DNA from 2 places in the Agathobacter sp. genome. Region 2 is predicted to be linked to the other one. Evidence: predicted binding sites of a transcription regulator. Region 2 holds the regulator's gene; the other holds the start of a gene.
What was found. The regulator Rex, encoded in region 2, represses fermentation and respiration genes when NADH is low (regulators of the CRP and FNR family bind a similar motif). The targets are predictions, from matches to a motif close to ATTGTTAANTANTTAACAAT.
Positions count from the first base shown of each region.

Region 1 (16,508 bases), on a different contig from region 2:
GGACCTTCAAGTGCCGAAATAAAGACGTGCATTTTACAGGTGAGATGGTCGAGGAGATAAAGGAACAGGTGAAGGCCTTCTGTCAGCTTCGTTTTACTGAGGAGGAGCTTGAATATCTTGATAACATCACCTGGATAAAGGGCACATATGTTGATTTTTTAAGACTCTGGCAGCCGAGATATGAGGAGTTTACTATCACAACAGATGCACCGTGCGGACTGGCAATAGATGCAGCAGGCACGTGGCTCAACACTTCGATGTACGAGATTCCGGTGCTTGCTATTGTAAATGAAGTGTACTTCCGCATGGCATATGATTATGATGTGCTTCTTAAGCAGTTTAAGCGCAGGCTTGATGAGAAGGTGCGTTTACTCGAGGAGGATACCTACAGACTTAGCGATTTCAGTGAATTTGGACTAAGACGCCGTCTGTCTGCCGAAGCACAGGAGATGGCTATAAAGGCACTCGCAGAGGTTGAGTTGCCGGAGGATTCACATTTTATTGGTACATCAAACGTATATCTGGCAAAGAAATTCAATTTAAAGCCGGTAGGAACCATGGCGCATGAGTGGATTATGTGTACCGGACAGGGCAATCATAAGCATAATCCGGCATATTCAAACTGGTACGCACTCGATGCATGGGTCAAGGAGTATGGTATATTAAACGGTATTGCACTGACCGATACCATAACAACAGACTGCTTTCTGCGTGATTTTCAGCTTACTTATGCGACGCTTTTCTCGGGAGTGCGCCATGACAGCGGAGATCCGTATGAGTGGGGAGACAAGATGATAGCCCACTACAACAGTCTGGGAATCGATCCAAGGACAAAGACACTTTTATTCAGCGACAGCCTCGACTTTGAGCGTGCGACGGCATTGTATGATTATTTCAAGGATAAGGCAAAGGTTGCATTCGGTATCGGAACCTTTATCAGCAACGATACTGATGAGGATGCGCTCAATATAGTTATGAAGACCACCAAGTGCAACGGCATGGATGTGGCAAAGATTTCCGACGTGGCAGGCAAGGGCATGTGCAAGAATCCGGATTATGTTGATTACCTGAACAGGTGTATTGATTACAGAATGAAGAATGATAAATGATAAATGACGGCATGAGGGGCAAAGATATTTTGCCCCTTTAATCATGCGATTGAATTGTGAGAAATGTGTAAACAATACAAAAAGTATGTAAAATATCAGACAATTTAAAATAAAAGTAAAAATTATCAAAAAATATATTGACAAATGGGTAAAATTGGTGTAATCTTAAATCAACAAAAAGAGATACGAAAGGAACAAAAAATAAAACATAGGAGGTACAGTCCAATGGGGATTACATAATTTAAGTCAAAGTACTATAAGGATGATTGAACGGAATATTTAAATCTGTAGGGCGAGCCGAAGAGCAGTAATCGCACAGATATATTAGCAAATAAATAATATCGTTGAAAAAGTTCTTGTAGATTAAAAGTGAAAGATAGAATCTCTCATAAGAGTTTACATAGATGATGTAAAACGTAAAAAATTCATATAGCGAAAGCGGAACTTGGAGGTTATACAGTGAAGCTTACGGAACCAATGCTTTAGGAGCCACTTGATGTAAAATGTAGATCAGGTGGCTCCTATATTTTTCTTTTATGGCTGCATATGGTGACTGGATAGCTATATAAAATGATAACCGTAAGTCCTTAAAACATTGTTATAATTTGATAAAAGAAGGAACGCGGTTTTCAAATACTGTATAGTACATAAACCCGGCATCCTTGAGAATATCTGAAACCCTGTCAAAATCGTACGCCACATGCTCAGGCTTGTGGGCATCAGCACCGACTGTGATAATTTCACCGCCAAGCTCATGATAGCGCTTTAATACCGCCTCGGTCGGATTTGGGTGACCAAGTCCGTATTTAAAGCCTGCGGTATTGAGCTCGATGCCTTTTCCCTGTGAGATAATCTCCTTTAAAATAGCATCAATTATGTCGGCATACTTTTCATATGAGTAGTATTTGTTTTTGCCCGGACCGTATCTGACCACGTAGTCGATGTGACCGTACACATCAAAATCCGCACCACTGTGCAGATTGGCCAGTATAGATTCAAAGTATTCGGTGTAGGCTTCGTGCTCTGTCTTGCCTTTGTAGAAGGCAGGATAGTACGGGTCGATGCCGTTTACCACATGGCTTGAACCTATCACAAGGTCAAACGGATATTTTTTCGTGACCTCGTTATTTTTTCCTGTAATATGAGGCTGTAAACCTATTTCAATGCCCCAGTGGATATTTACCGGGCAGCCCTTTTCCTTAAGAACCAGTGCAAGTCTTTTTATGCGCTTTTCATATGCTGCTATATCAAGGTCAAAAAGTCCTGGCTCCTCTTTATAGTCATAGTCCAGATGGTCTGTAAAGCAGATGCCGTCCAGCCCTTTACTGATCGCTGAGTTTATCATCAATACCGGGTCGGCATCGCTGTCACCCGAAAACATGCAGTGCATGTGCTGATCCCACATATAAATACCTCCGTAAACTGATGTATTGTTGTTTTAAACAACTCTAAAAGCTGCGTGATTTATAATTGTCTGCTGCCGGTTGCCGGAAAGTGCGAATTGCAGTAATTAGTTAAGTGTAGCCGACATTGGAACAAAGTGCAATATGTAAAAAGAAAAATTGTGAAGAATGATAAAAAATATATGTAAATGAAAATATTTAGTGAAAATTTTAACAAACACAAATAAAGTACTTGAACCTTTGAGAATTATTCGCTATAATAAAAACATCTTAGGGCATGTCCCTAAAAATACTTTTTACAATTCTAGGAGGAATTAAAATGGCAGTAAGAGTAGCAATCAACGGATTTGGTCGTATCGGACGTCTTGCTTTCAGACAGATGTTTGGAGCTGAGGGATACGAGGTAGTAGCTATCAACGACTTAACAAGCCCAAAAATGTTAGCACACTTATTAAAGTATGATTCATCACAGGGTAAATACGAGCATGCAGATGAGGTTTCTGCAAGCGATGATTCTATCACAGTTTGTGGTAAGGAAATCAAAATCTACGCATTCCCAGATGCAAACAATTGCCCATGGGGAGAGTTAAAGGTTGACGTTGTACTTGAGTGCTCTGGATTCTATACATCAAAAGAGAAGGCTCAGGCTCATATCAATGCTGGAGCTCGTAAGGTAGTTATCTCTGCACCAGCAGGAAACGACCTTCCTACAATCGTTTACAATACAAACCATGAGACACTTAAGGCTTCTGATACAATTATCTCAGCAGCTTCTTGTACAACAAACTGCTTAGCACCAATGGCAGACGCACTTAACAAGTACGCTCCAATCCAGTCTGGTATCATGGTAACAATCCATGCTTACACAGGAGATCAGATGACTCTTGACGGACCACAGAGAAAGGGAGACCTTCGTCGTTCACGTGCAGCAGCAGTTAATATCGTTCCTAACTCAACAGGAGCAGCTAAGGCAATCGGTCTTGTTATCCCAGAGTTAAACGGAAAGTTAATCGGATCTGCACAGCGTGTTCCTACACCAACAGGATCTACAACAATCCTTACAGCAGTTGTTAAGAAGGCTGGCGTTACAAAAGAGGATATCAACGCAGCTATGAAGGCAGCAGCTAACGAGTCATTCGGTTACAACGAGGATGAGATCGTATCTTCAGATATCGTTGGAATGAGATTTGGTTCATTATTCGATGCAACACAGACAATGGTTAACCAGGTTTCTGACGATCAGTACGAGGTACAGGTTGTTTCTTGGTATGATAACGAGAACAGCTACACATCTCAGATGGTTCGTACAATCAAGTACTTCTCTGAGTTAGCTTAATTCTTGTACCCACAAGAACAGTATATCTCAAGACTACTCAAGAGGCGCGGTCTTAATTGAACCGCGCCTCTTTTTTAAAGCATGGCTATTTCTTATGAATATCCGTGAATTGTAGAATTAAATTATATTTTTTAATATGCACAATATGGCGTGGCCGCATGGCTTATGCCTTGAAATAAGGGAGGACATATTATGTCATTAAACAAGAAATCAATTGATGATATCAACGTAAAAGGCAAGAGAGTTCTCGTTAGATGTGACTTCAACGTGCCACTTAAGGACGGAAAAATCACAGATGAGAACCGTATCAACGGAGCTCTTCCAACAATCCAGAAATTAATCAAGGACGGTGGAAAGGTTATCCTTTGCTCACACCTTGGAAAAGTTAAAAACGGACCAAACGAGGGTGAGTCACTTGCTCCTGTAGCTGCAGCTCTTGAGGCTAAGCTTGGACAGAAGGTTACATTTGTAGCTGATTACAACGTAACAGGTGAGGCAGCAACAAAGGCTGTTTCAGAGATGAACGAGGGAGATGTAGTTCTTCTTCAGAATACACGTTTCAGAGGCAAAGAGGAGACAAAGCCACAGGAAGCCGGAGATGCATTTGCAAAAGAGCTTGCTGACCTTGCTGACGTATACGTATGTGATGCTTTCGGTTCTGCTCACAGAGCACACGCTTCTGTAGCAGGTGTTACAAAGTTCATCACAGCTAAGGGTGGAGAGAATGTTGTTGGATACCTTATGCAGAAGGAAATTGACTTCCTTGGCAAGGCAGTAGAGAATCCTGTACGTCCATTCGTAGCTATTCTTGGTGGAGCTAAAGTAGCTGATAAGCTCAATGTTATCGACAACCTCCTTGAGAAGGCTGATACACTTATCATCGGTGGTGGAATGGCATATACATTCCTTAAGGCACAGGGCTATGAGATCGGTATCTCAATGCTTGATGAGACAAAGATTGATTACTGTAAAGAGATGCTTGCAAAAGCAGAGAAGCTTGGAAAGAAGATTCTTCTTCCTGTAGATGCAGTTACAATCAAGGATTTCCCTAATCCAATCGATGCTCCTGTAGAGACAGAGACATATGATTATGACAAGATGCCTGCAGACCGTGAGGGCTGTGATATCGGACCTAAGACACGTGAGCTTTTCGCTGACGCTGTTGCATCTGCTAAGACAGTTGTATGGAACGGACCAATGGGTGTATTCGAGAACCCAACACTTGCAGCAGGTACACTTGCAGTAGCAGAAGCACTTGCTAAATCTGATGCTATCACAATCATCGGTGGTGGAGATTCAGCAGCAGCAGTTAACCAGATGGGACTTGGCGACAAGATGAGCCACATCTCAACAGGTGGTGGTGCTTCACTTGAGTTCCTTGAGGGTAAGGAGCTTCCGGGCGTAGCTTGTGCTGATGATAAATAGACCGAAAGCAACTTAATGAAATCGAGCCGCAGGCGATGATTGAAATTTGTATATAATTACAAGGAGATATAAAAATGGCAAGAAAGAAAATTGTAGCCGGCAACTGGAAGATGAATATGACTCCAAGCCAGGCTGTTAAATTAGTAGAAGAGTTAAAACCACTCGTAGTTTCAGATGATGTTGAGGTTGTTTACTGCGTACCTGCAATCGACATCGTACCTGTTGTAGAGGCATTAAAGGGTACAAATGTTGCTGTTGGAGCAGAGAACATGTACTTCGAGGAGAAAGGTGCTTACACAGGAGAAATCTCAGCAGAGATGCTTCTTGATGCCGGTGTTAAGTATGTCATCATCGGACATTCAGAGAGAAGAGATTACTTCAAGGAGGATGATGCACTCCTCAACAAGAAGGTTAAGAAGGCTATCGAGGCCGGACTTACACCAATCCTTTGCTGTGGTGAGACACTTGAGCAGAGAGAGAGCGGTGTTACACTTGACTGGATCAGACTTCAGATTAAGTCAGACCTCGCAGGTGTTGCTGCAGCAGATGTTGCAAACATGGTTATTGCTTACGAGCCAATCTGGGCAATCGGAACAGGAAAGACAGCTACTTCTGACCAGGCTCAGGAGGTTTGCGGTGCAATCCGTGAGTGCGTAGCTGAGATCTATGACCAGGCTACAGCAGATTCAGTTCGTATCCAGTACGGCGGATCTGTAAACGCAGGAAACGCAGCAGAGCTTTTTGCAAAGCCTGACATCGACGGTGGATTAGTTGGTGGCGCTTCACTCAAGGCTGATTTTGGAAAGATTGTAAACTACAAGTAATTATTAAATCATAATTTAATATTTGATTTGACAATCACAATAACTAAATGTCACTAAATTCACCAGCTTAGCTGCATTTAGTGGCATTTATTATATTAATGAAATAATAGAGGAAATATAAATGAGTAAGAAACCGGTAGTATTAATGGTACTTGATGGTTACGGCTTAAGTGACCACAAAGAGGGAAATGCCATCGCTATGGCAAATACCCCTGTTATGGATAAATTGATGGCAGAGTGTCCTTTTGTAAAGGGTGCAGCTTCAGGTCTTGCAGTTGGACTTCCTGACGGACAGATGGGAAACTCTGAGGTAGGACATATGAATATCGGCGCAGGCCGTATCATATATCAGGATCTTACAAGAATTACAAAGGCAATTGCCGATGGTGATTTCTTCAAGAACAAGGTATTACTTTCTGCAATCGAAAACTGCAAGAAGAATAACTCGGATCTTCATCTCTGGGGACTTCTCTCAGATGGTGGAGTACACAGCCATATCGAGCATCTTTACGGACTTCTTGAGCTTTGCAAGAAGGAGAATTTTGACAGAGTATATGTACATGCCTTCCTTGATGGACGTGATACACCTCCTGCATCAGGCAAGGACTATATCGAGCAGCTTCTCGCCAAGATGAAGGAAATCGGTGTAGGAAAGATAGCATCTCTTTCAGGACGTTACTATGCAATGGACAGAGATAACAACTGGGATCGTGTGCAGAAGGCTTATGATTCACTCACTAAGGGTGAGGGCGTAAAAGCTACATGTCCTGTAAAGGCTATGGAGGAGTCATATGCAAACGACGTTACAGATGAGTTTGTGCTTCCTACAGTTATTACAAACGAGGATGGCACACCTGTATCGGTTGTCAAGGACAATGATTCTGTTATTTTCTTTAACTTCCGTCCGGATCGTGCCCGTGAGATGACAAGAGCATTCTGTGATGACAAGTTTACTGGCTTTGAGCGTCCATTCCTTAAGACAACATTTGTATGCTTCAAGGATTATGACGAGTCAATTCCTAACAAGCTTATCGCTTTTGAGAAGGAAGAAATCAAGAATACATTTGGTGAGTATCTTGCAGCAAATGGCAAGAAGCAGCTTCGTCTCGCAGAGACAGAGAAGTATGCACACGTAACCTTCTTCTTTAACGGTGGAGTTGAGGAGCCGAATATCGATGAGGCTCGTCTTCTTGTAAACAGTCCTAAGGATGTTGCAACATATGACTTAAAGCCTGAGATGAGTGCTCCTGAGGTTGGAGTGGATCTTGTTGAGGCTATCAAGTCAGATAAGTATGATGTTATTATCATCAACTTTGCTAACCCTGACATGGTTGGACATACAGGTGTGATCCCGGCTGCTGTAAAGGCTGTTGAGAGAGTGGATTCACTCGTAGGTGATGCAGTGCAGGCAATCAAGGATGTGGATGGTGTGTTATTCATCTGTGCAGATCACGGAAACGCAGAGAAGATGATTGATTATGAGACAGGAAAGCCTCATACAGCTCATACAACAAATCCTGTTCCTTTCATTCTTGTAAACGCTGACCCTTCTTACAAGCTTCGTGAGGGTGGATGTCTTGCAGATATCGCTCCAACACTGCTTGAGATTATGGGACTTCCACAGCCTAAAGAGATGACAGGAAAGTCACTTATAGTTAAATAAAATCTGTATTATATAGGCTCCGGCGCAGACAAAGGGTTTGAACCGGAGCTTTTGTTTTGATATATTAAAGATATAATAATAAATATAAGAATTACTAATAAGTGAGATAAAATTATTTAAAAAAACTTATAATATACGTTGACTTTACAAAATGAGCTGGTATATAATTTAAACGTAGCATTTGATTTGCTAAATAAAATTACGCATAAGATGGAGGACAATCATGCAGGAATTTAAACCATTTAAAGAAGGAAAAGTAAGAGAAGTATATGATAACGGGGACAGCCTTATTATGGTCGCAACAGATCGTATTTCCGCTTTTGACCATATTTTAAAGAATAAGATTACAGACAAGGGAGCCATCCTCACACAGATGTCTAAGTTCTGGTTTGAATTCACAAAGGATGTTGTTCCTAACCATATGATTTCAGTAGATGCAAAGGATATGCCGGAGTTCTTCGGTCAGGACAGATTCAACGGAAACAGCATGATCTGCAAGAAGCTTGAGATGCTTCCAATCGAGTGTATAGTTCGTGGATACATCACAGGAAGCGGCTGGGCAAGCTACCAGGAGAATGGTACAGTCTGTGGAATCAAGCTCCCTGAGGGACTTGTTGAGTCTGATAAGCTCCCTGAGCCTATCTATACACCATCTACCAAGGCTGATCTTGGAGATCATGATGAGAATATTTCTTTTGAGAAATCAGTCGAAGTATTAGAGAAGATTTATCCTGAGAAGGGCAGAGAGTACGCAGAGAAGATTCGCGATTACACAATTGCTCTCTACAAGAAATGTGCAGAGTACGCTCTTACAAAGGGTATCATCATCGCAGATACCAAGTTTGAGTTTGGCTTAAATGAGCAGGGAGAGGTTGTACTTGCCGATGAGATGCTCACACCTGACAGCTCACGCTTCTGGCCACTCGATGGATATAAGCCGGGACAGGGACAGCCTTCATTTGATAAGCAGTATGTAAGAGACTGGCTCAAGGCAAACCCGGACAATGATCTTCTTTTACCTGATGAGGTTGTTGTGAAGACTGTAGAGAAATATAAAGAGGCATTTGAGCTTCTTACAGGAAGCAAATTCAGCCGCTAATATATATTATTTTAACTATTCAAGGTGGCTCGAATAGTTACTATTTCGCGATTATAAACGGAGATATTATGAACCAGGACAATAACATAAATCAGTATATAAATACTAGTATAGATACAAAAAGTCATACCGGCACTGAATTAAAAAGGTGTTCTGATATAGACGAGCACAACCGTGTATTTGATGAGCTTCACGAGGAGTGTGGTGTGTTCGGCATGTATGATTTTGACGGAGGAAATGTAGCATCCACTATCTACTATGGTCTTTTTGCGCTTCAGCACAGAGGACAGGAGAGCTGTGGTATTGCCGTGAGTGATACACGCGGACCAAAGGGAAAGGTGACTACACACAAGGGTATGGGCCTTGTAAATGAGGTATTTACTCCTGATATCCTAGAGCCTATGAAGGGTGATATCGGAGTAGGACATGTGCGCTATTCAACAGCAGGCTCATCAACACGTGAGAATGCACAGCCGCTCGTGTTAAACTATGTCAAGGGCACACTTGCCATGGCACACAACGGAAACCTCATTAATGCAAAGGAGCTTCGCAAGGAGCTTGAGTATACAGGAGCTATTTTCCAGACAACAATTGACTCGGAGGTTATAGCTTATCATATCGCCAGAGAGCGTCTCAACTCCAAAACAGCTGAGGAAGCAGTCAGACGTGCCTGCCAGAAGCTTAAGGGAGCCTATGCACTTGTGGTTGAGAGCCCTAGAAAGCTTATAGCAGCCAGAGATCCGTTTGGCTTCAAGCCTCTTTGCATCGGAAAGAGAGACAATGCTTATATCGTTACATCAGAGACCTGTGCACTTGATACAATTGGCGCAGAGTTTGTCAGGGATGTAAAGCCGGGAGAGGTTATCACCATCACTCCTGAAAAGGGCATTGAGTCAGATATGACAATGGCACTTGCACCTGAAAAACAGGCCAGATGCGTGTTTGAATACATTTATTTTGCAAGACCTGACAGCCATATTGACGGAGTAAGTGTGTATGGCAGCCGTATCAAGGCAGGAAGATTCCTTGCCATGGATTCGCCGGTTGATGCAGATATTGTGACAGGTGTTCCTGAGTCGGGAAATGCCGCTGCTCTTGGTTATTCACTTGAGTCAGGCATTCCGTATGGCACAGCATTTGTCAAGAACGGCTATGTCGGCAGGACATTCATCAAACCTAAGCAGTCAAGCCGTGAGTCAAGCGTGCAGATAAAGCTCAATGTATTAAAGGAGGCTGTAAAGGGCAAGAGGGTTGTCATGATCGACGATTCAATTGTCAGGGGAACAACCTCAGACAGGATTGTGCGTATGTTAAGAGATGCTGGTGCAACAGAGGTACATGTGCGCATCAGTTCACCGCCATTCTTATGGCCTTGCTATTTCGGTACAGATATACCTGCAAGAGAGCAGCTTATCGCTTACAACAGGACTATTGAGGATATCAGACAGATTATAGGTGCGGATTCTTTGGGCTACCTTGGACTTGACAGACTTGATGAGATGGTAGAGGGATTGCCAATCTGCATGGGCTGCTTCACAGGAAAGTATCCGATGGAGCCACCGAAGGATGATATCAGAGGCGAGTATTTTGATAAAGAAATCGACCTCGAGAGAAAAATGCTTAATCGCTAATAAAGGAGAGATTATGAGTACAGACAGATACACAAGTCCTCTTTCTGAGCGCTATGCCAGCAAAGAGATGCAGTATATTTTTTCACAGGATATGAAATTCACCACTTGGAGAAAGCTCTGGATTGCTCTTGCAGAGACAGAGATGGAGCTTGGACTTTCACAGGATGGCAAGCCGGTTATCACACAGGAGCAGATTGATGAATTAAAGGCACATGTGGACGATATCAATTATGATGTGGCAAAGGAGCGTGAGAAGCTTGTGCGTCACGATGTAATGAGCCATGTCTATGCATATGGACAGCAGTGTCCTAAGGCTGCGGGAATCATCCATCTTGGAGCAACCTCATGCTATGTTGGTGACAATACAGACATCATCATCATGAATGAAGCATTAAAGCTCGTTCACAAAAAGCTTATAAGTGTTATTGCTGAGCTTGCAAACTTTGCTGATAAGTATAAAAACCAGCCAACACTTGCATTTACACATTTCCAGCCGGCACAGCCTACAACAGTCGGAAAGCGTGCCACACTCTGGCTCAACGAGTTTATGCTTGATCTCGAGGATTTAGAGTATGTGCAGGGCACATTAAAGCTCCTTGGCTCAAAGGGTACCACAGGAACACAGGCCAGCTTCCTTGAGCTCTTCAATGGAGACAATGAGACGATAGACAAGATTGATCCGATGATTGCAAAGAAGATGGGCTTTAAGGATTGTTATCCGGTGTCAGGCCAGACATATTCGCGTAAGGTAGATACAAGAGTGGTAAATGTGCTTGCGGGCATTGCTGCATCAGCTACAAAGATGTCAAACGATATCAGACTGCTCCAGCATCTTAAGGAAGTAGAGGAGCCGTTTGAGAAGAACCAGATAGGCTCATCAGCCATGGCATACAAGAGAAATCCTATGAGAAGTGAGAGAATTGCATCACTTTCAAGATATGTCCTTGCAGATGTTATGAATCCTGCAATCACCTCAGCTACACAGTGGTTTGAGAGAACACTTGACGATTCAGCAAACAAGCGTCTTTCAATACCTGAGGGCTTCCTTGCAATAGACGGAATACTTGACCTCTGTCTCAACGTGGTAGATGGATTGGTTGTATATCCAAAGGTTATTGAAAAGCATTTTATGGCAGAGATTCCATTTATGGCAACAGAGAATATCATGATGGATGCTGTAAAGAACGGCGGAAATCGTCAGGAACTTCATGAGAAGATCAGACAGCTCTCAATGCAGGCCGGAAAGACAGTAAAGGAAGAGGGAAAAGAGAATAACCTCGTAGACTTAATAGCTGCAGACCCTGCATTCGGACTGACAAAGGCTGATATCGAAAAGAACCTTAAGCCTGAGCTTTATGTGGGACGTGCACCACGCCAGGTAGAGGTATATCTGCGTGATGTAGTTAATCCTGTGCTTGAAGCACATAAGGACGAGAGTGGAGTAAAGGCAGAGATTAACGTATAATATTATATATTTATCTAAGACAAAATCCCCGGCGTATAGACCGTTAAACAGGTTTATATGCCGGGGATTTTTATATAGCAGTCAGATACGATGCTGTAAACTTCGCTCAAAGGTGATTTAGTCAAAGCTAGTTCAAATTAATTCTTTTTGTCATCATTTCAGGATTGGTAGCTTCACTGATTGCCACCTGCTTGCTGATTACACCGGCCTTGTACAGATTGAATATACTTGTATCCATTGCAATCATATTTTCTGCGGCGGAGGTGTAGATGATACCATCAATCTGGTGTACCTTTCCCTCACGGATTAGGTTTCTTATTGCGGGTGTGAGTACCATAATCTCGAAAGCAGGAACCATCTCGCCGTTTGTGGCAGGTAAAAGCTTCTGACAGACAACAGCCTGAAGAACAGAGGCAAGCTGGATGGCTATCTGGTGCTGCTGTGAAGCAGGGAAAGCATCAATTATTCGGTCGATGGTATTTGCGGCACCGATCGTGTGGAGTGATGAAAATATGAGATGACCGGTTTCGGCGGCTGTGACAGCTGTATTGATGGTCTCATAGTCTCGCATTTCTCCAAGAAGTATGACGTCAGGACTCTGGCGGAGTGCAGCGCGGAGAGCAGTGAGGTAGCTTTCGGTATCTGTGTTGATTTCACGCTGTGACACAATACATTTGTCATGGCGATGTAAGAACTCAAGCGGATCCTCGAGTGTGATGATATGCTCCTCCTTCTCATGGTTGATCTGATCGATAATACATGCCAGTGTGGTGGATTTACCGCTTCCGGCAGGTCCGGTCACCAGCACCATGCCGTTGTTTGTTTCCGCAAGCTCCATAACAGAGTCAGGTATATGTAAATCGCTTGGCTTTGGCAGTGTGAATGAGATAACGCGGATGACAGCAGAGTAAGAGCCACGCTGCTTGAAAGTGCTCACTCTGTAACGCGATACTCCCGGTATGGCGAAGGAAAAATCATCATCTCCGGTTTCCTCAAATTTTGAAATATCTCTCTCTGCAAGGGCATAGATTGATGTGACAAATTCAAAGGTTTCTTTTGGGATCATTCTGATTTCATTGAGACACTCCATCACTCCCTTTGATTTGTATGTGAGAGGGCGGCCGGCCACTATGAAAATATCCGATGCTCCGTTGTCAGTCGCTTCCTTTAATATCTTTTTAACATCCATTTTAGTTTCCTCCAATTAAATTTAGTGTATCATTTTCTTCGAAAGCTGTGTCAGTATTGAGCTTCCATTTTTTTATTTTATAAAAAGCATCCTGCTTGTGAACCGGATAGTTGATATCAAACTCTACAGTGAGAGTCTGCGTATCGCTTACAGTCTGAGTGATTGTATAGGTCAGGCCGGTAACCTTGCCATTTGCTTCATTTTCAGCGAGATTTTTGTTTTGCTCTGAATTGATGTCTGATAGAGCTGCCTTTATGGCTTCATAGTATGCTGCTTTATCAGGACTGCTCTCGTAGGCTGCTGCAAGAATGGTATCAATCTGTGATATCTCATCCCATACCTTTTCACATGCACGGTAATACGAGCTGTTATTGTCAGCAACGCGTTTGCTCAGCTTATAGTCAGAGTTAGCTGTGACAAAGGCGAGTGCCGAGAACGTGACAATGCATATCATGGAAAAAGTAAGCAGGATAGTGGAAAAGCCGAAATTTGAAAACTCTCTTCTTTTTTTCATGGGGTACTCACCTTCCTTCCGTCAGAGGAAAGTGCTGTATAGCTGCACGCTGTAATGCTGTATACACAGTGGCTGTCCGATGCTATAAATTCTATGTCAGCCTTTTGTACTCCGTAGGCATCCTGCCCAAGCCTGCTTACAATAACCTTGTATGCGGCATCATCCTTATCACATGGATGATAGCTTTTGTCGAGATAAATGAATAGCTTTTCATCTGCACAGATGGAGCCGTCAAAGAGCGATGATACGGCGTTTAAATCACCATGCTCCTGTTCGTATGCGCTTGCAGCATTGCTGCATGCATTAACAGCCTCATGCAGCACCTGAGTTTCTTCTGTCAGCTTGTGAGTCTTTATGAAGAAAAGCAGACCCACAATCAAAAGAGCCGAAAAGAGCAGCAGATTAATGGTAATCTCAAGCAGGAATATTCTGTTTTTCGATTGTTTAAGCTTTGTTGAAATCATTGTTTATTCCTTGTGGTATGTATGTTTGTATGGCATCGACCGGTATATTAAGGGCGATGTGCATTATATTACTGCATTTATTGTCAGGCTATTCTTAGTCGGAATTGACGGAGCAGTAGGTATCGGTAGTGCCACCGGATGTATCGGTGATAGTTACAGTGATCATTTTGTCGGTGGTTTCTGTCATATCAAGCCCACCGATTTCGACAATCCTTTGTCCGCTGTCCAGACTGTATGAGGAGCCATCCTGCACATAGAGCTCTCTTAGAGAACCCGCATAGTAGTATATGAAGGTATCGTACACGATGTCATTTATTGTGTTTTTCAGACACAGAGCCTTTGTGCCATTTATTATCTCTACACTGATTGCTGCGTCGGAATCATTCTGTCTGACCTTTTCGCGCAGATAAGATGTGACAGTGCGTACCTCGTAGTTGTAGTTCATGGCATTTGCAGTGGCTTTGTACTGCTTTACGCCAATCAGCACGAGAATAAAAGCGGTCAGCGCAAAAAGAAAAAACAGCAGCATCACAAAAAAACTGTCAGCCTGATGTGATCTGGATTTTAGCTTGAACATGGGTCATTTCCTCTCTATTATTGTCACATCGGGACGCAGATTGGAGCCGATGTAGTGATAGTCTATGTAATAATAGTCACTGTCATAGGTGAGACCATAGTGGTCTGTGAGATAATCTATGTCCGGAGGATATGTTCCTTCAAGAGCATAGCATTGTGTAATGCTTCTTGTGAGTGCACGTTCCAGCGTGCTCTTGCTTCTTCTGGTATTGTCATCTGACAGCTTTGAAGAGAAAACACCAAACAAAACGGTACATGCGATCAAAAGCATAAGTGGTATGAATTTCCATAGGGTTGACTTTTTTTTCTGAACAAAAAACAGCATACTGTGCCTCCGTAAGCTATCCTATGCTTGAGATGATTCCAAGCAGTGGGAGTAAAAATGATACAAGTATGAAGCCAATGAATATACAAAGCAGGATAACCATGGCAGGTTCAATCACTGATATGAATCGTGACAGCCTTGCATCTGTGTCATCCTCGCAGGACGTGCATATATGCTGCATGACCTCGTCCATGGAGCCGGTTTTGCTGCCGATTGCAATCCAGCTTGAGTACATCTTTGAAAAAATATTGGAGTGCAGCAATGCCTCCGAAAACGTCTCGCCATTTGATATATTTTTACGGCAGGCGTTTATTTTTGAATCCAGAACAGGATTGTTTACAAGAGCCTGTGCCAAATCCAGGCCACGATCTGTGTCAAGTCCGCTTGAGAGTGCTAAAAACATGCAGTTTGCAAAGCGGCTGGATGCGATTGACATGGAAAGAGCAGTTTTCATAAGCTGCTTTTTTCCGATACGCGTCTTAAAAAATATAAAAAGAACCAGTGCGGCAAGGAGCATGACAGCTATAATGATAAGCAGATACCTGTTGATATATTCGCTGAGCTTCATGAGCACGGCTGCGGTACCGGTAAGCTCACTTCCAAGCTCTGCATATATCTGTGAGAATACAGGTAAAACCTTGGCGATCATTACGACAATAACGGCAATCATCACGGCAGAAAGCACGAGAGGATAGGCAACGGCACTTTTGATGCCGGAAGCTATTTCGTCTTCACGGTCGTAGTATTTTGACAGAGAGCTTAGGACCTCTTCAAGACGACCGGTTTCCTCACCCAGCTGTATCATATTAATCATATATTTTGGAAAGTATCCTGTATCTTTAATTGCGCTGTGAAGCGTGGCGCCAAGCTCCATTGGCTTATATATCTGCTCGAGCAGATCGCGCGTCTGTTCATCAGGTGCTTCATCACATAGTATGGAAACACCATAGTAGGTAGGCAGCCCGGCTGCTATGATAAGAGAAATCTGCTGACAGAAGGCAGAAAGCTCTGCATTGCTTAAAATCTTGGATTTTCTAGACATTTATGTCCTCCTAATAGACGTATTTGGTAATGTAATCACTCTTTTGAGCTATGAACTTCTTAGGTGAATCACTGGTAGATGCAAATGTTGGATCCAGCATGTTCCATGAGGTACCATCAAACTCGATGATGCCGTTTATCCAGCCCTTGTCCTTTATATAAGTACTGATCCAGGCATGATATTCTTCACCGGCGTATCCTACCTCTAAACGTGTGGGAATAGCCTGAGTCCTTAGCATAGTGGCCATGACTGCCGCATAATCAAAGCATATACCGGTATTTTCGGTAAAGACCTTGTCCACATCGGGCAGATAGCCGCTTTTGACATTTTTAGCCTTGTCATAGTCGTATTTGAAGTTTGAAATGATATAATTGTATACACTTTCCACGACCTCAGTATCGCTGCTACAGTAGTACGCCAGTGAGCTGCCCTCCTTCACAGCC
Region 1 is NZ_CDRTEH010000013.1:48,514-65,021, forward strand. Features, by position in the region: gene pncB (nicotinate phosphoribosyltransferase) at 1-1,109, shown strand, start outside; gene ACW6PM_RS10350 (histidinol-phosphatase HisJ family protein) at 1,708-2,514, opposite strand; gene gap (type I glyceraldehyde-3-phosphate dehydrogenase) at 2,832-3,848, shown strand; gene ACW6PM_RS10360 (phosphoglycerate kinase) at 4,041-5,273, shown strand; gene tpiA (triose-phosphate isomerase) at 5,348-6,097, shown strand; gene gpmI (2,3-bisphosphoglycerate-independent phosphoglycerate mutase) at 6,219-7,760, shown strand; gene ACW6PM_RS10375 (phosphoribosylaminoimidazolesuccinocarboxamide synthase) at 7,984-8,859, shown strand; gene purF (amidophosphoribosyltransferase) at 8,928-10,490, shown strand; gene purB (adenylosuccinate lyase) at 10,504-11,955, shown strand; gene ACW6PM_RS10390 (type IV pilus twitching motility protein PilT) at 12,083-13,144, opposite strand; gene ACW6PM_RS10395 (hypothetical protein) at 13,146-13,658, opposite strand; gene ACW6PM_RS10400 (hypothetical protein) at 13,655-14,122, opposite strand; gene ACW6PM_RS10405 (DUF4860 domain-containing protein) at 14,217-14,699, opposite strand; gene ACW6PM_RS10410 (hypothetical protein) at 14,703-15,023, opposite strand; gene ACW6PM_RS10415 (type II secretion system F family protein) at 15,040-16,065, opposite strand; gene ACW6PM_RS10420 (transglutaminase-like domain-containing protein) at 16,076-16,508, opposite strand, start outside.
Region 1: the regulator Rex is predicted to act here: its motif matches at 2,711-2,730, upstream of gap (type I glyceraldehyde-3-phosphate dehydrogenase).

Region 2 (16,508 bases):
TCCAGATTTTTCGAGTGTATTCTTAAAAGTTACACTTTTTTAGTTTTTGTGGTAGATTCTTGGAACACGCGGTGTGATAAGACACGCAAACTCGTAGTTGAATCTGCCTGACAGCTCACCTAACTGCTCCATCGTGATTGTCTCATCTCCGTCTTTACCGAGCAGAGTAACTGCATCGCCTATTTTCACATCGGGTATGTCTGTCACATCAACCATAAACTGATCCATACAGACTCTGCCGCATATAGGCGCCTTTTTTCCTTTTATGAGAACCCAGCCCTTGTTTGAAAGCCCTCTTGAATATCCATCACCGTAGCCCACCGGAACTGTAGCTATCCTCATAGGATGCTCTACCGTAAAGGTGCCGCCGTAGCTTATATGTCTGCCCGGCTCAAGCTCCTTTACGTAGGCAACTCTGCTGTGCAGTGACATAACAGGCTTTAATGAGATTTTGCTCTTGTCAACCTCCTCTGACGGCCACAGACCATAGAGTGTGATACCGGCTCTGACCATATCCATATTGCACTCCGGGATTTCTACTATTCCCGCACTGTTTGAGCAGTGCTTGATTGCAATCTCCACTCCTCTTGCCTCAACAAGAGCTATCATACGCTTAAAAAGCTCAAACTGCTCAAAGGCAGGCTCCTTTGACAGCTCATCAGCCCTTGCAAAGTGAGTGAACATTCCCTCTATCATAATATTCGGCAGCTTAGCAATCTGTGCAATAATATCTGCACTTTCCTCAGTCACCTGAAAGCCTATACGGCACATGCCGGTATCTATCTTGATATGTATCTTACAGGTCTTATTTTTAGAAGCTGCGATACGTGAAAGCTCCTTAGCAGTCTCGTAGGTGCACACTGCCGGACGCACATCATTGTCCACTATCTCCTCAAACTGCTCCGGGAAGCTGAGTCCTAAAATAAGTATCGGCTTTTTCCTGCCTGCCGCGATAAGCTGCATTGCCTCGTTGCTTGTGGCAACAGCATAGCCCCACAGATACGGAAGCGGCTCAAGCACCTCTGAAACAGCCTCTGCGCCGTGGCCATAGCCATCAGCCTTTACAACTGCTGCCATCATGGTCCCCGGCTTTAGCTTATTATGCATCGACTCCATATTATATAAAATTGCATCCAGATCTATATCTGCTCTGATTCTGTTAATTGCCATTTTTTTCCACCTTAATCCAAACTTTATCTAATCCATCAATAATATCACTTGCTATCATACCATAAGAGCCAGTATTGTCAAATGCCATATTACCGGCAAGTCCATGAATAAATGCGCCGTATGCCGCAGCCTTTTTCGTATCATGCCACTGCACCAGAAGTCCTCCCACGATACCGCTTAGCACATCTCCGCTTCCGGCTGTTGCCATACCACAGTTGCCTGACAGATTGATAAACGCATCACCATCTGCCGCCGCTATAATTGTGCGAAAATCCTTAAGCACGCAAACCACCTTGTACAAGCTCGCAAACTCTCCTGCCACACCGATGATATCCTCCTGAATATAAGGAATACCATACCCGGTAAGTCTGGACATCTCACCCAGGTGCGGAGTCACGATGACAGGCATTTTATGTTCCTTAAGCAGTGCCATGTTTTCTGATATGATATTAAGCGCATCCGCATCGATTACAAGAGGTATCTCTGCTGTTTTAAGCACTGTTTCCACAAGCATTTTGGCATCATCAGACTTTGAAAGCCCCGGGCCTATCACCACCGCATCTGCCCATTTAAGCTCCGCCTCCAGAACATCAGCTGATGTGACATCAGTACAAAGCAGTGCTTCCGGCAAAGCACATTGGATTATTGAGCGGTTGCACTCAGGCGTCATGATTTTCACCAGTCCTGCACCGCTTTTGTATGCAGCCCTTGCGGAAAGTACTGCGGCACCCGCCATATTGCGGCTTCCGGCTATAATTAACAATTTTCCGAAAGTTCCCTTGTTGGAGTGTGCCGGTCTGTTATCAAGCTTCTTTAAGTCAGACTCATCAAGAGCCCTTACGGATGGCGGATTGCCACAAAAGCTGTGGTCATCTATACCTATAGGCACCATCTTGACCCTGCCGCAATAATCACAGCCCGGCCACAGTAGAAGACCTGTCTTCTTATAAGAAAAGGTATATGTGATATCTGCTTTAAAAACACTTCCCATCACATGTCCTTTATCTGAATCCACTCCCGATGGCACATCAACTGCCACCCTGTAAGCATTTGCCCTGTTAACGGCTGAAATCACATCTGCTAGGGAGCCCTCTATGGCTCGCTTAAGCCCTGTGCCAAACAGTGAATCTATTATTACGTCACTTTTTAATATATTCTCGATATCATTGGCCACCGGAAAGCCATACCTTGCGTATATATTTTTCTGCAGCTCAAAGAGCTCGCTTCCTGCCGCATCTGTGCCAAACGCATAGTACACCATGCATCTGTATCCGGCCTGATTTAGAAGCCTTGCTATCGCGATACCGTCCCCAGCATTATTGCCTCTGCCGCATATCACGGCAAACTCCTTTGATTTATCAAAACATGCAACAAGCTCCCGGACAACACCGGCCGCAGCCTGCTCCATCAGCACCACCGAAGGAACCAAAAAGGTCTGTGATGTTGTATCGTCCAGAAGCTTCATTTCATTACCTGTAACAATATATTCCAATATCAATTCCCCTTATTCTCATTGTTTGCATTATCAGCCTTTGCATTAGTAGCATTGAAAACCATAGGATCATCATATTCAATATCAAAAAGATTTAAAACCTCTGCACCAAAAATATCATGAAGGTACGAATAAATTTCCCTGTTGTTGATATCTCTGTTCTGTTTCCTTATTACATTCTTTTTGAGCTCAACTCTTATATTTGCAATCCAGTCGTCAATTTCCTTTGATTCCAGTTTGTTTTTCTCAATTTTTTCACTGAAATAATCCATCGACAAAAGCATCAGTCTGTCATTTACGGTCTTTATATTCTTTTGGATTTCAATAAGCTCTCCCTCGATATTGTCGGCCTTCTCATTAATTTCATCTATAAGCTGCTTATCCTTATCACGCTTTTCATCTCCGTCATCTCCCATATTAGCAACAATATTAGACATAATTTTTGACTTAAGCTTTTTCAAATTCTTAAGCTCATTGTTGTACTTGCCCTGCAGCTTCAACAGCTCATCCAGCTCTTTTTCCGTGGCTGATATTTCATCAGTCTTACCATGAATGGCAAAAAGTCTGTGCCACTTCTGGTCTAAAACAAGTAAAGGCACTTTTTTCCCTTTTAACGCAGCCTCAAAATCTTTTTTATCATCCATAAGACTCACCCTCTATTTATTTTTGGAATTTTTTACAATATTATAGCTGAGCTGCATAAGGCTGTCAGACAGATGTACACTCTCCACAACCACATCCTTGTCAGGAATCTCAAGGTCCACATGAGCAAAATTCCATATTGCCTTTATGCCAAGTTCCACAAGCTTTGACGCAATGGAGTCAGCCTTTGACTTTGGCATGGTGAGTGCTGCTATATCCACCTTGTGTGTCCTGCAATACTCGCCAAGCTCGCTTAGCATAAGAATCGGAATACCACGCACACTCTTTCCTGAAAGCTCAGGATTCACATCAAATAGAGCTGTAATCACAAAGCCAAGCTTTTCAAACTTTACATAATTGGCGAGCGCCTGTCCCAGATTACCTGCACCGATAATAATTATTCTATGCTCAGTGTCAAGTCCCATTATCTTTCCAATTTCCTCGTAGAGGAACTGAACATTGTATCCATATCCCTGCTGTCCAAAGCCTCCGAAATTGTTGAGATCCTGTCTGATTTGTGAAGCTGTCACCTTCATTCTGTGGCTCAGATCGTTTGATGAAATACGCTCCACTCCCTCATCCAAAAGCTCTCCGAGATATCTATAGTATCGTGGCAGTCGTCTTATAACCGCCTGTGATATTTCTTTACTCAAGTCTTATTCCTCCAATCATCGGGATGTCATTTCTCTTTTAAAGACAAAAACCCAAGATTAATTATAATTTTTTGAAGGTCATCTGTCAATGTGTTAAGAATTTAACATTCAAAAAATTTATAATTATCCCCGGGTTATATCATATTCCAAGGCTAAAAGCCAAAATTCAGATTAAATTGTCTTCTCAAGCTCTTCCCTGATTGCCTTGATAAAGCCTTCGCTGTTTAAAACAGTAGGATTCTCAATTGTTGTGATGAGTGCGAGATCCTTTGTCATCTTTCCGCTCTCAATAGTCTTTATGCAGGCTGCCTCGAGCTTGTCTGCAAACTCTGAAAGTGCAGGAAGCTTGTCAAGCTCTCCTCTCTTTCTGAGTGCTCCTGTCCATGCAAATATAGTAGCTACAGAGTTTGTTGATGTCTCCTCACCCTTTAAATGCTTGTAATAGTGTCTCTGGACTGTTCCATGTGCTGCCTCATACTCATAGTATCCGTGAGGTGATACAAGCACTGATGTCATCATGGCAAGTGAGCCGAATGCAGATGAGATCATATCACTCATTACATCTCCGTCGTAGTTCTTGCATGCCCAGATAAATCCACCCTCAGATTTCATTACTCTGGCAACGGCATCATCGATAAGTGTATAGAAATATGTAATTCCTGCCTTCTCAAAAGCATCCTTGTACTGTGCATCAAAGATTTCCTGGAAGATATCCTTGAAGGTGTGGTCATACTTCTTTGAGATGGTATCCTTTGTGGCAAACCATAAATCCTGCTTTGTATCAAGCGCATACTTAAAGCAGCTATGTGCAAAGCTCTCAATTGAATCGTCTAAGTTGTGCTGTCCCTGAATAACTCCTGCACCCTTAAACTCATGGATTAATTCTCTTGTCTCGGTTCCGTCTTCTGCTGTAAATACAAGCTCTGCCTTTCCCGGACCTGCTACCTTCATCTCTGATGCCTTGTATACATCACCGTATGCATGACGAGCGATTGTGATTTGTTTAACCCATGTCTTTACGTTTGGCTCTATGCCCTTTACAACGATTGGAGCCCTGAATACTGTTCCGTCAAGCATAGCTCTTATTGTGCCGTTAGGGCTCTTCCACATCTCCTTTAAATTGTACTCTGTCATTCTGGCTGCGTTTGGTGTGATTGTCGCACATTTTACTGCTACACCGTATTTCATGGTTGCCTTTGCTGATTCAACGGTCACCTGATCATCTGTACGATTTCGCTCCTCTAAGCCCAGATCATAATACTCTGTCTTTAAATCGATAAAAGGTGTTAAAAGCTCATCCTTTATCATCTGCCAGAGGATTCTGGTCATCTCGTCTCCGTCCATCTCTACAAGGGGTGTTGTCATCGTAATCTTGCTCATTCTTAAATCTCCTTTACTTAATAAGGTTCTCCCAACCAAGGTGTTCCATATTTTCCTTTGAATTGTTTATATGCTCTCTGGCGCATTTTTCTGCCAGCAGTGCGTCATGATTCTTAATTGCCTCGCATATCTGTTTATGCTCGTGAGTGGAGTTTTTAGCTCTCTTTGTCTCGCCGAGTGTCACCTTTCTCACTCTGCCGACATACTCATGATAGTCCTTTAATACTCTCATAAGCTCCTTGCTTCCACCGGCCTCATACAATAGCTCATGAAACCTATTGTCCAGCTCAAGAAGCTGCTTTGCATTGCCCTTTTTCTCGTGAAACTCCGTGAGATAAATATTCTCCTCCATGGCCGCCATGAGCTCATCCGATATCCTCGTTGCAGCCCATCTGGCACAAAGTCCCTCAAGCAGAGCCCTTATCTCATATATATCCCTGATATCATCCGTGGAAACACCCTCCACGAATGCGCCCTTATTTGGGATAATAGATACAAGTCCTTCAAGCTCAAGCTGGCGCAGTGCCTCCCTCACGGGAGTCCTGCTCACCCCAAGCTCATCACCGATATTCTTTTCCTTAAGCTCATCGCCCTTTGCAAATGTTCCTGCAAGTATACCATCCCTGATATGATTGTATACTCTGGCACTCAGGCTGTAATTATCATGTGACATGTACTAATCTACCTCACTATAATACTATATTAAGCTTTTTACAGCAATCAGTAATTTGAACTACAAGCTCATTATCTGTGATGGTAGTCACACGGCCCTCGTCATACTGCTCATCTACCCATTCCTTTATCATGGTCACAAGCTTTGAGTTCTTATCTACCTTTCTGTCATCAGGCAGGCGGTAGTAGGTGTTTATCCACAGCGCTATTCCTGCAAGTCCTGATGTATTAGACACAGCTACAAGAGGTGGTCTGTTTAAGAATTTACCTGTATCAAATATGTTGTAAATCTCCTCATTTTTGAGAAGTCCGTCAGCATGAATTCCGGCTCTCGTCACATTGAAATTTCTGCCGACAAATGGTGTACGGCTCGGCTGCACGTATCCAAGCTCCTTCTCAAAGTACTCTGAGAGCTCTGTAATAACCGTTGTATCCATGCCATCGAGTGTACCCTTAAGCTGTGCATACTCAAATACCATAGCCTCAAGCGGTGTGTTTCCGGTTCTCTCTCCGATGCCAAACAGTGAACAGTTGACGCCGCTTGCTCCGTAGAGCCATGCTGTTGTAGAGTTGTTTACAGCCTTGTAAAAGTCATTGTGTCCATGCCACTCAATCTGTGATGACGGCACACCTGCATGTGTGTTAAGTCCGTATATGATGCCCGGCACACTTCGAGGTATAACTGCTCCCGGGAAGTTTACTCCATATCCCATTGTATCACAGGCACGCACCTTAATCGGAATCTTGTACTCCTCCTGCAGCTTCATGAGCTCAACACAGAAAGGAATAACAAAGCCATATATATCTGAACGTGTGATATCCTCCAGATGGCACCTAGGGCTTATGCCGGTCTCAAGACACTCCCTGATGACTGACAGATACATATTCATAACCTCACGTCTGGTCATCTTCATCTTGTAGAAAATATGATAATCCGAACAGCTTACAAGTATACCGGTCTCCTTTAAGCCTATATCCTTTACCAGCTCAAAATCCTTCTTGCTGGCACGAATCCACGATGTAACCTCAGGGAACTTGTAGCCTCTCTCGAGACACTTATAAACAGCGTCCCTGTCCTTTTTGCTATAGAGGAAAAACTCACTTTGTCTGATTATCCCCTTAGGGCCTCCAAGCTTATGTAAATAATCATAAATGGTAACTATCTGCTCAGTAGTGTATGGTGCTCTCGACTGCTGACCATCTCTGAAGGTGGTATCTGTAATCCAAATGTCCTCAGGCATATTGTGAGGCACTATTCTGTCATTGAATGCTATCTTAGGAACTTCTGAATAAGGAAAGAGATTTCTAAAAGTATTCGGCTCATCTACATCAACGAGCTGGTAAAAATGCTCTTCAAGCTGTAGTAAATTTGTTTTTTCGTTCATCAAAACTTCTCTCATCTTCGCATCTCCTGTGCTTAGTTTTATCTTTTGAATAATTGTATACAATTATACTTTTTGTGTCAATAAAAAAATTTAAATCTTAGTGTAACACTTTGTTATGTCTATCATAACCTAGAGTGTAAATAAATTTTATTGGAGGTCACTTATGAGTGATTTAGCAGCAACAAACTGTTCATGCAGCAATACAGATAACGGATGCGGATGTTCTTCGATTTTATGGATTATCCTGTTACTGTGCTGCTGTTGTGGAAATGGCAACGGAGGCTCTTTCTTCGGAGGAAACGATTGTGGAAGCGGCAATAACAGCTGTATCTGGGCTATCATCTTACTTTTCTGCTGTGGTGGCTTTGGCTGTGGTGGTGGCAGCAATAATGGCTGCGGATGTGGCTGCGGCTGCTGATTTACATTTTTACTGCGGGTCTTTAGGACCCGCAGCTTTTTACGATTTTTCAGTATTCTTTTTTTGCCTGTGCTGCTCTTTTTCTTTGAGCTTTTCAATGACTTTACACTCGCCCTTCACCCTGTGCTTTTTGATGCATTCTTCATCTATCTCGTATACGTCGTGACCATCTATGATAAGCATATATCTTTTTTTAATAATGTATGCTGTAAACATGCATAATGTGAATCAGGTGACATATTATATAGAAATATATTTTAAAGGATTTTTATGGACGAGAACAGCCTGTTTACACCATTCGATGAAATAACCCAGACAAGGGAGCTTCAGATGCTTAAAACCATAATCCCATATATGCCGCACGACTCACAAAAGCAGATGACTCTTATGGTTCACTACATATCACTTATGAATTCAATGAGAATGATAGATTCTGCGCCGGCACTGTCCGTTGCAGAGACAGAAAGTATGGCAGACAGAAGGCTTTCCATGCTCAATGCCTTAAAGAAATACTGCAGTAAAAGCGAACAGGATACGATAGACAATCTGTTAAATATTTTTTCAGTTTTGGACAATAGGGAGATTTATGACAAAGCAGGAATTTTTAAATAATTTTGCACAAAAGGAAAAACCGAAGGATACAACAAGCGCCATGCCGTTTCTCATGGAAAGTATTAAGGAAGCAAAGCGTAACGGCATAGAATTTACCAAAGAAGAGGTCTATTCCATGTGCACTGAGCTAAGCAAAAACCTGCCTGAGAAAAACCGCAGGCAGGTTGAAAGGCTTTTAAAAATGCTATAGTTTAGTTTTTAAATGAATCTGTATTTATGCGGAGTATCTTGTCTATCGGTGCCGGCGAGTTTCCCTTGCCATCAGTGCCCTCAAGATACTTCTCCCCCGCAGATTCAAAAATGACATACAGGCTTTTATCCACGCTGTCAAGCTCCTCTGAGCCCGGTGGCATCTCTATTGTGATGTCGGGGCTGTTTGGCCTTGATGAGAGAGCTATGAGTGATTTGTAGCACTTGATATACGATGACACATTCCTGCCATAGGAGGTGCTCAGATATACCTTTCCCGAGGTATCAAATGTCACTCCCTGCACTCTGGCAGGTATCGTATATGTGCTTAAGCTTGTGAGCCTGTCATCCTTTTTGTCATAATAATATGCTACCATCTTTGACTTAAGAAGGATATTGTGAGTGGCTATCCACAGCCTGCCTCCATAGTACGTGATGCACGACGGCTTGTTTCCCACATCAAACACATCGACCACACCTGTCGCATCGATGACCTGCTTGGAATTCGCAGTGGCCATAAGAGAGATAAAATCATATGAGATGCGCTCCACAGTTGTGTCGTAGGAATTGCATACCCATACATTTTCTCCGTCAAAGGCAATTCCTCCCAGATGGCTGTTTGCATCCATGCCAAGTGTCACGAGGTACTCTCCGTCCTCCCTGTCAAATACCATCAGCTCCCCTAGTGAGCCCTTGTCATCAGAATAGCTTGTGATAAGCACGTATTCGTCCGTGATACAGATTCCCTGCGGGCACTGTGCCTCACTGAAAATATAATTATTGAGAAAATCATTCTCCTTCGTCTCCGGCATTCCCGGAATATTTATTTCATCTATAAAATCGTAATCGCAATCCTTAAGCGCCATTGTATGCGCTTTTTTATTATTCCTGTAATTATAATGCTCTACGCTGTATTCGTTGTTAACAGTCCTGACCCATTTGGCATATACGACATATCCATTTGCTTTTTCGTAGGTCAGAACATCTGCCTTTTTTGAAAAATGCTCATCCAGATACCAGCCATCAAATTTATAACCGTATTTGTGCGGTTCTCTAAGTCCCATGAATTTCTGCTTTGGTGTGATGTATCCATAATTATTGATATTGTTTGCCGCACCGCCCAGATTATAGTAAATATATGAAACACCATCACTTTCCGACATATTGTCAAGTAGTGTATTTAGTGATGGCCCGGAAGCAAAAGAGGCAGCTTCTGCCTCTTTTATCTCCGATGCAAACACATGAGTATTGGTAAAAATCAATGTAAGTAATATAATTAATGCTATTCTACTCTTCAACTTCAACAAGCTTGCTTGCCCTTTCTTCTATCTGTTTTGCAGCCACATCATCCGGTGCCTGCTCATATCTGGCAAACTCATATGAGAATGTGCCGCTTCCGCTCGTCATTGAGCGAAGGGTGGCATTGTATCCATAGAGCTCCAAATAAGGAATATCTGCTGCTATCTCCTGATATCCACCTTCTGTCGGGTTCATGCCCATCACTCTTGCACGTCTCTTGTTGAGCTCACCCATCACATCACCTGTATAGCCCTCAGGCACCACTACCTTAAGTGTGGCAATCGGCTCAAGAAGCACAGGCTTTGCCTCCATAATGCCCTTTTTAAATGCCTGCTGTGTTGCCACCTTGAAGGCCATCTCCGATGAATCCACAGGATGATAAGAGCCGTCATACAGCACAGCCTTTATGCCTGTCACAGGATAGGCTGCAAGAGGTCCCTTTTTCACAGACTCTGCGATACCCTTTTCAACAGCCGGGAAGAAGTTCTTCGGTACAGCTCCTCCTACGACCGTCTGCTCAAATACATATGGCGTATCCATATCACCTGACGGCTCAAAGGTCATCTTGACATGTCCGTACTGTCCGTGTCCGCCTGACTGCTTCTTGTACTTATACTCTACATCGGATTTTTTCCTGATAGTCTCCTTAAAGGCTACCTTTGGACGCATAAGCTCTATCTCCACCTTGTACTTTTCAAGAAGCTCACTTGCCACTACCTCAAGCTGCATATCTCCGATACCATATAGTACAGTCTGTCCATTTTCACTGTCATTTACACTGTTTAGAGTCAGATCCTCCATTAACAGTTTCTGTAAAGACTGGGAAATCTTGTCCTCATCGCCCTTTTTCTTTGCCTTGTAGCGCATTGCCACATACGGCTTTGATATACTTGTTCTAAGATATGTAACCGGCATATTTCTGGTGGAAAGTGAATCTGTCGTAAGAGTCTTCGCAAGCTTTGCAAGCGCTCCGATATCACCTGCATGAAGCTCCTTCACTTCCTCCACCTTACTTCCTCTCATCACATAGAGCTTTCCGATTTTCTCATCGCAGTCCCTGTGATAATTGTAAAGCACATCGTCTGTCTTTAATACACCCGAATTAACCTTGATCAGTGAATACTTACCGATGTACGGGTCAACTATCGACTTGAACACATAAGCACTCTTTGATTTTGCAAAATCATAATCAGCATTATACACCTCATTTGTTTTGGTGTTAATACCTGTACAGCTTCTCTTCTCCGGACTCGGCAGGTATTTCACAATATCAGCCATAAGTGTATACATGCCTCTTGCGAGAATATTTGATCCCATAAGCACCGGTACAATAGAGCACTCAAGCACGTTTGCACGAAGCGCAGCCCTGATTTCATCCTCAGAAAACTCCTCTCCTCCGAAATATCTGTCCATGAACTCCTCACTTGTCTCAGCTACAGCTTCAACTAAGGCTTCACGGCATATTCCCAGGTTCTCCTTTGAGTACTCAGGCACATCAAACTTATCCACGCCTCCGCTTTCATTCCATCTCTTTGCCCTCTGCTGGATGACATTGACATATCCCACAAACTTCTCATTCTCTCTGATTGGCAGATGAAATGGAGCTATTTTCTTGCCGTAAAGCTCCTGCAGCTTTAGCACCACATCCTTGAAGCTTGCATTGTCGATATCCATGTCCGTCACGAAAATCATCCTCGGCAGCTTGTATTTCTCGCATATCTCCCATGCTCTTTTTGTGCCGGTCTGTATGCCTGCCTTGCCTGAAACCACGATGATTGCAGCATCTGCAGCCGATACAGCCTCCTCAACCTCTCCTACAAAATCAAAAAAACCAGGAGTATCGAGAATATTTATTTTGACATTATCCCACTCAATCGGTACAACCGATGTATGTATAGAGAACTGACGCTTTATCTCTTCCTTGTCAAAATCGCTGATAGTGCTGCCGTCCGCTACAGTTCCCATTCTGGTAGTCTGTCCTGCCAGATATGCCATAGCTTCCACGAGTGATGTCTTGCCACAGCCGCTATGGCCTAAAAGCACGACGTTTCGAATCTTCTCAGTAGTGTAAACATTCATTTCAAGTACCTCCCTGACATTATTATAGTATGTATACATTGTACTAATATTTTAGATAATTTACAACACTTTTATGCAATCTGACGATTATTTTTTATCATTTTATTATAATAAATATGGCAATAATTTATTGCTTTATAGTGTTAAATTGATTATAATATATTAGATAATAAAGAATTAGGAGATACACATAAATGCATTTTGATAAAGTTGGCTTTATCGGGCTCGGTCTGATTGGAGGCTCGATAGCCAGAAAAATGAAAGAAAATAATCCAAAGGTCTCAATTATCGCAACAGCCGGACATCAAAAGACCATAGATGATGCCTTTGGGCTTGGCCTGATAGATAATAATGAGCTTTTAGAGCTCAACTCATTTAAAGACTGCGACGTAATCTTTCTGTGTGCACCGGTAAACAAAAATATCGAATACCTCACACAGCTTAAGGATATCATAAAGGATGACTGTATCATCACAGATGTTGGCAGCACCAAAACACAGATTCATGAAAAGGTCACAGAGCTTGGCCTTGAGCGCAATTTCATTGGCGGGCATCCTATGACGGGCTCTGAAAAAACAGGCATACTCAATTCAGACAAGCAGCTTTTGGAGAATGCATACTACATCATCACTCCTACTACGGCAACAACTGAAGAAAATCTGAATAATTTCAGACAGTTTGTACTTTCGCTCGGCTCGATAGCTCTCATTTTAGACTACAAGGAGCACGATCATGCTACCGCAGCCATCAGCCATCTGCCACACATGATTGCATACTCTCTCGTCAATCTGGTTGAGCACATCGACTCTGAAAAAGAGACCATGAAAACCATCGCCGCCGGAGGCTTCCGCGATGTGACACGTATCGCTGCAAGCTCACCGGTCATGTGGGAAAATATATGTGAATCCAACAAAACGCAGCTGCTCTCACTCATGGACCAGTATGAAGCCAATTTCCATAAGCTTCGCGAAATAATTGCAGAGGGCAGCTCTCAAAAGATGCTCGATTACTTCCAGGATTCAAAGAATTACAGGGATTCACTCACACTGCCCGGTGCCAAAATCCGCAAGGATTTCCACGAGGTATTTGTCGATATTGCAGACGAGGCAGGCGGTATCGCAGTGCTTGCAAGCCTTTTAGCCTTCAACGGCATCAGCATCAAGAATATCGGCATCATGAACAACCGTGAGTTTGAGGAGGGCGTACTGCGCATAGAGTTCTATGACGAAAATGCTCTTGACTCAGCTATCAGTGTACTTAAAGAGAGAAATTATACTATTCACCGCAGATGATTTATCCTGTTATATGGCTTTAATCCAAAACAAAGAGCCGTAAAGCGAAGTAATTTCGTTTTACGGCTCTTTTTATATCATCCGATGCAACAGCCCTTACCATTAAACTGCACCAATAACACTTTATTAGTATACGCTCTCCTCAAGTATCTCATAGAAATCCTCAAAGGTCTTACGGCAGCAATAAGGGTCAATTATCTCAACGCCCTCTGCCATAAGCCCCGGCAGTGTAAATGACATGGCTACGCGGTGATCGTCATACGTCTTAATTTGACAAGGCTTAACACTCTCTGCCGGATAAATCCTTAATCCATTTTCAGTTTCTTCAACCCTCACACCTAATTCAGCAAGGTTTTCCTCGATGGCATTTATCCTGTCACACTCCTGCAGACGTATATGTGAAATGCCTTCTATCCCTACAGGCTCCTTTGCAAACGGTGCAATCGCAGCAAGTGTCAGTGCCTGATCAGAAAATGCTGACAAATCCCAGCTTCCGCCATGCATTTGTCCATTATCCGGTGGCATACACACTATGCCGTCTGCCTCGTCAGAAAGTGTGCAGCCCATATCCGCCAGCACATCAAGAAATGCCACATCTCCCTGCAAACTGTTTTGGTGCACACCACGTACCTGTGACTTCACATGTAAAAGCGGACTCATGGCATAAAAATAGCATGCAGCCGACACATCCGGCTCTATATCATAGTCTAAGCTTACATATGCCGCTTTCTCAGGGATAATAAAGCTGTTATTTTTTTGGTTCTGTATCACATCAAGCCCAAACTGCTTCATCATAAGAAGTGTCATCTCAACATATGCCATGCCATGTGTTCCTGTGACATTAATTGTAAAGGTCTTTTCCATCACCATAGCCGAGATAAGAAGGGCACTCAGAAACTGGCTGCTCTTGTCTACGTTTATATCAACAGCATCAGCATACTCTCCTGTATTTCCGATTGTAAAAGGAAAATGATACTCCTTCTCATCATACTCAATATGAGCCCCCAGCTTTTCAAGCGATACAAGCAAATCCTTCATAGGACGCTTCTTCATCTGCTCAGATGACACTATATGATATCTGCCCTTTGACAGTCCAAGAAGTGCTGTAAGAAAACGCGCAGCGGTACCTGCACTTCCCACGTCTATCTCGGCCTCATTCTTTGGAATCCTGCCTCCAAAGCCTGTTATTGTTATTTCTCTTTTATCCTCATCCACCAAAACCGGAAATCCCAGACGAATCAGTGCATCTATAAAATGTCTCGAGTCATCACTAAAAAGACACCCTTTTAAAACGCTGCGCCCATTTGCGAGTGCAGCGATTAAAAGGGCTCTGTTTGTGATACTCTTTGAGCCAGGTACACTGGTTACAATATCATGTGGATGATTTACTTTTTTTACTTTATAAATCATTGAAAATCTGATAAATATCAATCTTGAGTGCATCAGTATCTGTCATGCCGATAAACACTGCACCATAATGATATACTCCTTCTTCACCGTCTGTTCTTCGTACAATCTCGATAACCGCATCCACAACCTCCTTGGTCCAAATCTGGATCTTGGTATCATAATATGTATGTATATCGAGAGGTACCTTTGCATTAAATCCGATACCGCTTCTGGAAATATCCGTGACATCCACATGACAATACTTAAGTGTTGTCACTCCGTCCTCATCCAAACGCTCTAACTGTACCGATACATCAATGTCAAGTCTTTTATGTCTTCTCTTTTCTTCCATGCACTTTACCCCATCTATTATATTATTGATAAAGGGAACAAATAACCCTCAATCAACATATTAGTATATATGACTGATTTTTACAAGTAAAATTTATTCAGCCGTCTCATCTTCCATATGCATATCGTTTGTGATAAACATCGCATCCCCAAAGCTGAAAAATCTGTATCTTTCCTCTACGGCCTCTTTGTATGCATTAAGAACATGCTCTCTGCCTGCTAACGCTGACACAAGCATGACAAGCGTGGACTGTGGCAGATGGAAATTGGTAATCAGACAATCAATCACCTTAAAGCTGTAGCCAGGATAAATAAATATATCCGTCCATCCGCTGCACTCTCTTAGCATGCCGTTTTCATCTGACGCAGCCTCTAAGGTACGTGTGCTTGTAGTGCCGACAGATATTATTCTGCCACCATTTTTCTTTGCATTATTAATCTTGTCTGCAGCCTCCTGTGACACCATGTAAAACTCAGAGTGCATATGATGATCAAGCACATTATCAACCTTTACCGGTCTGAAGGTGCCAAGACCTACATGTAAAGTCACCTCTGCTATATCCACTCCCTTATCCTTTACCTGCTGTAAAAGCTCCTTTGTGAAATGCAGTCCTGCAGTAGGCGCAGCTGCTGAGCCGTCATACTTTGCATATACTGTCTGGTAGCGGTTCTTGTCCTTTAGCTGATGTGTGATATACGGAGGCAGAGGCATCTGTCCGAGCTTATCAAGTATCTCCTCAAAAATACCCTCATAGCTGAACTGAATCAGCCTGTTTCCATCATCAACCACATCTATTACTTCACCGATTAAAAGTCCGTCACCGAATATAATTTTCGTGCCCGGCTTTGCCTTTTTACCCGGCTTTACAAGAGTCTCCCATACGTCGTTTTGTCTGCGCTTTAGAAGAAGTATCTCTATCTTTGCCATAGTGCCTTCCTTCACGCCAAACAGACGTGCAGGAATAACCTTTGTATTGTTGAGCACAAGGCAGTCGCCCGGTCTTAAATATTTAACAATCTCCTTGAACACATGGTGGCTGACTTCTCCTGTATTCTTGTCAAGCACCATGAGCCTTGAGCTGGAGCGGTCCTCCAGAGGATCCTGCGCTATAAGCTCCTCCGGAAGATCATAATCAAAATCTTTTACGTCCATAATTTCCTATTCCTAAAACTATACCAATATCTAGCCACGAAGCGTGATACCTGCAGTCTCTTTAAGATGAGCAAGTATATCCTTTACAAAGCCCTCGACCTTCTTAGCCTTAAGTTCCTCATCCTTTGGTGTAAATACTACACTGTACGCCATGCTCTTCTTATTCGGAGGAAGCTGTACGCCCTCGTAAACATCAAACAGTGTAACATCTGAGACATAATCACAGGCTTCCATGATACCGTTCTCAATCTGCTCACAGGTGATATCCTTGTCCACGACAAAGGCAAAATCTCTCTTCTCATCATCAAATTTTGAGATTGGAGTAAATACTC
Region 2 is NZ_CDRTEH010000002.1:39,191-55,698, reverse strand. Features, by position in the region: gene alr (alanine racemase) at 40-1,170, opposite strand; gene ACW6PM_RS02395 (NAD(P)H-hydrate dehydratase) at 1,160-2,662, opposite strand; gene ACW6PM_RS02390 (hypothetical protein) at 2,665-3,306, opposite strand; gene ACW6PM_RS02385 (redox-sensing transcriptional repressor Rex) at 3,319-3,957, opposite strand; gene ACW6PM_RS02380 (NADP-dependent isocitrate dehydrogenase) at 4,129-5,337, opposite strand; gene ACW6PM_RS02375 (GntR family transcriptional regulator) at 5,351-6,010, opposite strand; gene ACW6PM_RS02370 (2-isopropylmalate synthase) at 6,027-7,409, opposite strand; gene ACW6PM_RS02365 (chorion class high-cysteine HCB protein 13) at 7,558-7,812, shown strand; gene ACW6PM_RS02360 (hypothetical protein) at 7,852-7,995, opposite strand; gene ACW6PM_RS02355 (hypothetical protein) at 8,083-8,424, shown strand; gene ACW6PM_RS02350 (hypothetical protein) at 8,399-8,614, shown strand; gene ACW6PM_RS02345 (InlB B-repeat-containing protein) at 8,616-9,917, opposite strand; gene ACW6PM_RS02340 (elongation factor G) at 9,901-11,991, opposite strand; gene ACW6PM_RS02335 (prephenate dehydrogenase/arogenate dehydrogenase family protein) at 12,186-13,283, shown strand; gene aroA (3-phosphoshikimate 1-carboxyvinyltransferase) at 13,410-14,693, opposite strand; gene ACW6PM_RS02325 (PilZ domain-containing protein) at 14,683-15,024, opposite strand; gene queA (tRNA preQ1(34) S-adenosylmethionine ribosyltransferase-isomerase QueA) at 15,118-16,176, opposite strand; gene pheT (phenylalanine--tRNA ligase subunit beta) at 16,207-16,508, opposite strand, start outside.